2 regions of the Arthrobacter sp. B3I4 genome follow, and region 1 is predicted to be linked to the other one. Evidence: predicted binding sites of a transcription regulator. Region 1 holds the regulator's gene; the other holds the start of a gene.
The links. The regulator HrcA, encoded in region 1, represses chaperone genes, less so after heat shock. The targets are predictions, from matches to a motif close to TTNGCACTCGNNNNNNNCGAGTGCNAA.
Positions count from the first base shown of each region.

Region 1 (3,406 bases):
CCAGCCAAAGGCGGTAAGGATGCCGGTCTTCCAGTCCACCCCGCGCGGAATCACGGGCCACCCTTCGATGCCCAGCACTGCCGGCCGGATGGCCTGCCAGACATCCACGTACGGATGCCCGACGATCAGCACGTTGCCCCTGGCGCCGGGTGAGGCCATGACGGCGTCGGCGATCCGGGACTCCTTGGAGTCCGGCACGAGGTGGTCCACCAGCACGCCCAGCCGGCGGCCCGGACCGGGTCCGAACTCCTTCACCGCCGCGGCAAGGTCGTCAATGCCGTGCAGCGGCTCGACGACGATTCCCTCCACCCGGAGGTCGTCGCCCCAGACCTTTTCGACGAGTTCGGCGTCATGCTTGCCTTCCACCCAGATCCGGCTCGCCTTGGCAACCTGGGCTCGCTGCCCCGCAACGCGGACGGAGCCGGAGGCGGTGCGCGCACCGGCGGATCCGGCGGGAGCGCGCGGGGCGGGCGGCATCAGCCGGATCGGACGGCCTTCCAGCAGGAAACCGAAACCCAGCCGGAAGGACCGGGACTTGCCGCGCCGGTCCTCGAGCGCCACGAGATGCATGCCGCCGGACTTCTCCACCCGTGTCACCGCGCCGACCCAGCCGGACTGCACATCCTCCAGCACCATCCCGCGTTCCACCGGGATCTCGGGCAGCTGGGCCTTGGCGGGGGCGGAGAGCTCCTGCGGGCCCCAATTCTGGTACGACATCGGCTACACACTGCTTTGCACTGGGAAATTTTTGAAAGAACCGAACACTGCTGGACCGCGCGTGTGCCCGGAAACACTCATCCCGGCGGTCACGCCAGCAGCGAATCCAATGCTAACAACGGCGCGACTCATATTAGACTTGTTAGCACTGAGGCATGCCGAGTGCTAACAGCCGGGTACTTTTGCGCCCGGCCGAAAGCCCGGTGGACCGGTTACGGCTCGATTGGAGGTGCGGCGTGAGCGAACCACGCAAACTCGAAGTGCTGCGCGCCATCGTGGAAGACTACGTGCACTCCCGGGAACCCGTGGGCTCCAAGGCCCTGGTGGAGCGGCACCACCTTGGCGTTTCCAGCGCCACGATCCGCAATGATATGGCCGCCCTGGAAGACGAGGGCCTGATTACGGCGCCGCACACCAGCGCCGGCCGGATTCCGACCGACAAGGGCTACCGCCTCTTCGTGGACCAGATTTCGGCCGTCAAGCCGCTCTCCCCGGCCGAGCGCCGGGCGATCCAGGCGCTGCTGGAGGGGTCCGATGACCTCGACGACGCGCTGGACCGGACGGTACGGCTGCTCTCGCAACTGACCAACCAGGTCGCCGTGGTGCAGTACCCGCTGCTGAGCCGGGCCCGGGTCCGGCACATCGAGTTCGTGCTGCTGGCCCCCCGCAAGGTGCTCACCGTGCTGATTGCAGACACCGGCAAGGTGGAGCAGCGGGTGATCGACGTCGGCCAGGACTTCGGCGACGACGCTCTCGCGGAGCTTCGGACCCTGTTCCTGGCCAGGCTTTCGGGTACCCCGCTGAACCTGCTGCCGCAGTCGTTGCAGGGCGTGGTGGACAGCTGCCCGGCGGCGCGCCGCGGCGCCGCCCAGGCGCTGGCGCGGGGACTGGAGTCCCTTGCCGCCAGCAGCCGGGAAGAGCGGATGGTCATGGCCGGGACCGCGAACCTCGCTCGTTCCAACGTGGACTTCCCGCTCAGCATCGGCCCGGTGCTGGAGGCTCTCGAAGAGCAGGTGGTGATGCTCCGCCTGCTCAGCGACATGGCGGAGGACCCCCGCGGGGTGACCGTGAGCATCGGCCGGGAAAACCCCTACGACGGGCTATCCGAAGCGTCCGTCGTGGCCACCGGTTACGGCCCGGACGCTACCGCCAAGGTGGGGGTGCTCGGGCCGACCCGGATGGACTATCCCACCACCATGGCGGCCGTCCGCGCGGTGGCCCGTTACCTCTCGAGGATTCTCGGCCCCTAAGGGCACGAATCCGGCGACAGCCGTTTTACCGACACAGGTTTGCCCGTCACAGGCAGTACAACCAGGAAGAGATACACACTTTGAGCAGCCACTATGACGTTCTTGGAGTTTCCCGCGAAGCGACCGGGGAAGAAATCAAGAAGGCTTACCGCAAACTGGCGCGGACCCTGCACCCGGACGTCAACCCGGGTCCCGATGCGTCCGAGCGCTTCAAGGCCGTCACGCACGCCTACGAGGTGCTGTCCGACCCGCAGAAGCGCAGGGTCTACGACACCACCGGCAACGAGAACGGCAACGACAACGGCTTCGGCGGCGGATACGCCGGCCAGGGCTTCGCCTTCCAGGACATCTTTGAAACGTTCTTCGGCGGTGCCGGGGGCCAGGGCGGACCCGCGTCCCGGGTCCGGCGCGGCCAGGACGCGCTGATCAGTGTCCGGATCGAACTGCGCGACGCCGTCTTCGGCGTGAACAAGAAGCTCGAAGTGGACACCGCTGTCACCTGCCCCACCTGTGAGGGCTCCTGCTGCCGCGAGGGCAGCCACCCCGAGCGCTGCGATATCTGCGGCGGCAGCGGCCAGGTCCAGCGCGCGGTGCGCTCCATCCTCGGCCAGGTTATGACCAGCGCGCCCTGCGGCAGCTGCGAGGGATTCGGCACCGTGATCAAGGATCCGTGCAACGAGTGCGCCGGGCAGGGCCGGATCCGCAGCCGCCGTTCGCTCACCGTGAAGGTCCCCGCCGGCGTCGCCACCGGCACCCGGATCCAGCTCTCCGGCCAGGGCGAGGCCGGCCCCGCCGGCGGCCCCTCCGGTGACCTCTACGTGGAAATCCGGGTCAACAACGACCCGACCTACGTCCGCGAGGGCGACGACCTGCACGCGAGCCTCAACATCCCCATGACCGCAGCGGCGCTGGGCACCGAACTGACCCTGGACACCTTCGACGGCGAGCAGGAAATCGGTGTCAAAGCCGGTACCCAGTCCGGTGAAATCATCACGTTGCGCGGCCTAGGCGTGACGCACCTGCGCGGCTACGGCCGCGGCGACCTCAAGGTCCATCTGCAGGTGGACACCCCCGCCAAGCTCGACTCGGCGCAGGAGGATCTGTTGCGGCAGCTCGCCAAACTCCGCGGCGAGCAGTTCACCGAGGGCAAGCTGGCCGCCAGCGGCGGTGTCTTCGCCAAGCTCCGGGACCGTCTCGGTAACCTGTAGCGGTGAGCAACCCGGTCTTCTTCACCGCCGCGGGATCCCTGGATGAGCAGGTCCCCGGTTCCAGCTTCGTGCTCGACGGCGCCGAGGCCCGCCACGCTGTCACGGTCAAGCGCCTGGCCGTGGGGGAGCCGGTCGACATCGCCGACGGCGCTGGCCGGCGGATCACCGGAACCGTCACCGCCGTCGCGCCCGCGGAACTGACAGTGGAGTGCGCCGAAGTAAGCACGGAGG
Region 1 covers NZ_JAUSYK010000001.1:2,476,553-2,479,958, forward strand. Annotated here, with positions in the region: gene QFZ61_RS11820 (DUF3097 domain-containing protein) at 1-717, opposite strand, end outside; gene hrcA (heat-inducible transcriptional repressor HrcA) at 954-1,967, shown strand; gene dnaJ (molecular chaperone DnaJ) at 2,048-3,175, shown strand; gene QFZ61_RS11835 (16S rRNA (uracil(1498)-N(3))-methyltransferase) at 3,178-3,406, shown strand, end outside.

Region 2 (3,406 bases), 2.4 Mb from region 1:
GACGCCGCGTTCTGCAGGGCAGAGCGGGTGACCTTGACCGGGTCGTTGATGCCGGCTGCCAGCAGGTCGACGTATTCGCCGGTGGCTGCGTTCAGGCCGTGGCCTGCGGAGAGGCCGCGGACCTTGTCGACAACAACGCCAGGCTCCATGCCGGCGTTGAAGGCGATCTGCTTCAGCGGGGCGTCAATGGCTACGCGGACGATGTTCGCACCGGTCGCCTCGTCGCCTTCGAGCTGCAGGTTGGCGAACGCCTTGGCGCCGGCCTGGATCAGGGCCACGCCGCCGCCGGCGACGATGCCCTCTTCAACAGCAGCCTTGGCGTTGCGGACGGCGTCCTCAATGCGGTGCTTGCGTTCCTTGAGCTCGACTTCGGTTGCTGCACCGGCCTTGATGACTGCCACGCCGCCGGCCAGCTTGGCCAGGCGTTCCTGCAGCTTCTCGCGGTCGTAGTCGGAATCGGAGTTCTCGATTTCGGCACGGATCTGGGAGACGCGGCCGGCAATCTGGTCGGCGTCGCCTGCGCCCTCGACGATGGTGGTTTCGTCCTTGGTGACAACGACCTTGCGGGCCTTGCCGAGCAGTTCGAGGCCGGCGGTCTCGAGCTTGAGCCCGACTTCCTCGGAGATGACCTGGCCGCCGGTGAGGATGGCGATGTCGGCGAGCTGTGCCTTGCGGCGGTCACCGAAGCCCGGAGCCTTCACGGCGACGGACTTGAAGGTGCCACGGATCTTGTTGACGATCAGGGTGGCCAGTGCCTCGCCCTCGATGTCTTCGGCGATGATCAGCAGCGGCTTGTTGGACTGCATGACCTTTTCGAGGACAGCAACCAGTTCCTTGACGTTGGAGATCTTCGAGTTGACGATCAGGATGTACGGGTCCTCAAGGACCGTTTCCTGGCGCTCGGCGTCGGTTACGAAGTAGGCCGAGATGTAGCCCTTGTCGAAGCGCATGCCCTCGGTGAGTTCCAGCTCGAGGCCGAAGGTGTTCGACTCCTCGACGGTGATGACGCCTTCCTTGCCGACCTTGTCCAGGGCTTCGGCAATCAGGGCGCCAATTTCGTTGTCACCGGCAGAGATCGACGCGGTGGCGGCGATCTCTTCCTTGGTTTCGATTTCCTTGGCGGAGGCCAGGAGCTCGCGCGTGACCGCCTCGACGGCCTTCTCGATGCCGCGCTTGAGGGACAGCGGGTCAGCGCCGGCGGCGACGTTGCGCAGGCCTTCCTTGACCAGGGCCTGGGCCAGCACGGTGGCGGTGGTGGTACCGTCACCGGCGACGTCGTCAGTCTTCTTGGCAACTTCCTTGACCAGCTCGGCGCCGATCTTCTCGTAGGGGTCGTCCAGCTCGATCTCCTTGGCGATGGATACACCATCGTTGGTGATCGTGGGGGCGCCCCACTTCTTCTCGAGGACGACGTTGCGTCCACGCGGGCCGAGGGTGACCTTCACGGCGTCGGCGAGGATGTTCAGGCCCCGCTCAAGACCGCGGCGTGCCTCTTCATCAAATGCAATGATCTTGGCCATAACGGCAGTAGTCCTTTCGGGACAGTCGTTAAGAATGAACCTTTGCTGCGGTGCCCGCGACGGACGATTCCTGCCCGGCGGCCTCTGTACGCCGCCGGGCCGGGATCTCACCCCAGCCAGGTGTTTCTTTCGCTCCCGGTCAGCCCGCCGCCACAACGGACCCGGTGAAACCAGGCGCTGTATTAGCAGTCAATACGCGGGAGTGCTAACTCCATAATTAGCACTCCCCCGGGGAGAGTGCAAGCAGTGTTCCCTTGGGCCCCGGCGCTGCGGCGCCCGCTTCGCTAGGAGCGATCAGGTGCCCGCACTGCGCGCCATTTCGCTGCCCGTCATTTTTGCAGTGTTGTCCGGCCCATAGCTGTAAACCATGTAGGCGGCGGCAGTGACATCGCCGTTGCTGTCGAAGTTGATGGGGCCCGACTGGCCCTCGTAATCCGCGCGCTTGCCCGCGGTAAGCGCGGCCACGCACTCCTGGTAAGACTTGCAGGCGGCGGCCTCACCGGCGGCGCCGTCCGTGGGGCCGCCGGTGCCGCCGGAGACAGCGATCAGCCGAGACGCGATTGAGGCGCCGGCATCGTCTTGCGCCGCGGCGGCGGCGATCCCCGCGAGGTTGACGGCGTCGTAGGTCTCTGCGGCGAAAGCCATGTCCTTTAGGGCGGGGTCCACGGCAACCAGTTCGGCCTGAAAGTGGGCGGACGGGAAGACGCCCGGCAGCACTCCCCGCGTCCCGTCCAGCGCTTTGGACGCCAGGCCCTGCCCGTACTGGTTGACGGCCCCGTCGCTGAGCAGGAGTTTTTTTCCGGCCAGTCCCGCATTGTTTAGTTCAGCGATCGCGCCCTGGGCGCCGTCCCGTGCCACCAGGACGACGGCGTCGGGGGCGGCGCTCTTGGCGGCCGCCGCCGCCTGCTGCGCCTGTCCGGGCTGGAACTCGGCGTCCACGGCGGTGCCCAGGCCTGCCGCTTTCGCGGCCGCGGACACGGCCACGGCGACCTCCTTGCCGTAGCTCCCCTCCTCGTGCAGCACCGCTAGGGTCTTGGCGCCGCCGTCCTTGGCGAGCTTGACGAGGACCGATGCCTGCGCAACGTCGGCGGCGGCCGTCCGGAAGTAGTATCCGCCGCTCTTGTATTTACTGAGTCCGGGTGCCGTGTTCGCCGGGGAAATGATGGCGACCTTGGCGCGCGCGAGGACGTCGATGGCGTCAGCGGCGCGGCTGGAATCGGTCGGTCCGATGACGACATCAGCCTTCGCGGCCACCAGGTTCTTCGCCTGGGCGGCGGTGTCGGTGCCGACGGCTGCCGGCAGCAGTTCCACCGGCCTGCCCTTGTGACCGCCGGCGGCATTAATCTCCTTGACCGCCAGCTTGGCGGCCGCGAGCTGGGATGCGTTGAGGAAGCTTTGCTGTCCCGTATTGTCCAGGAGCACTCCGATCCGCAACGTGCCGTCCCCGCTTGCATCTGCGGCGTCCGTTCGCGCGTTCCCGGTGGGGCCGGCACACCCGGCCAGGGCCAGTACAGTGGCGATCCCGGCCGCCGCGGCCCGACTGAGCCGCCCGCCGAGCCGCCGGCCGGGCGTTGATGGGCCGGCCATTGGTCGTCGGTGGACGCCGCTCTGCGGTGAGACGGTTGCAGCGGAAAGTGACACTAGGCGGGCCGAACACTTTCAGCCTGCGGGCCCTTTTCGCCTTCGCCGACTTCCAACTCCACACGCTGGCCTTCGCTCAGGGCCCGGTAACCGTCCCCGGCAATCGCTGACCAGTGCACGAAGACATCGGCTCCGGAACTCTCGACGGTGATGAAGCCGTACCCTTTTTCTGCGTTAAACCATTTGACGGTCCCCAGTGCCATCTTGTCTCCAATTTCAGCTTGGTTGCTAACGGCGCACCTCGT
Region 2 covers NZ_JAUSYK010000001.1:114,610-118,015, forward strand. Annotated here, with positions in the region: gene groL (chaperonin GroEL) at 1-1,520, opposite strand, end outside; gene QFZ61_RS00515 (ABC transporter substrate-binding protein) at 1,815-3,107, opposite strand; gene QFZ61_RS00520 (cold-shock protein) at 3,161-3,364, opposite strand.
Region 2: groL (chaperonin GroEL) is a predicted target of HrcA. The motif match lies at 1,703-1,729, and genes of this name have one in related genera.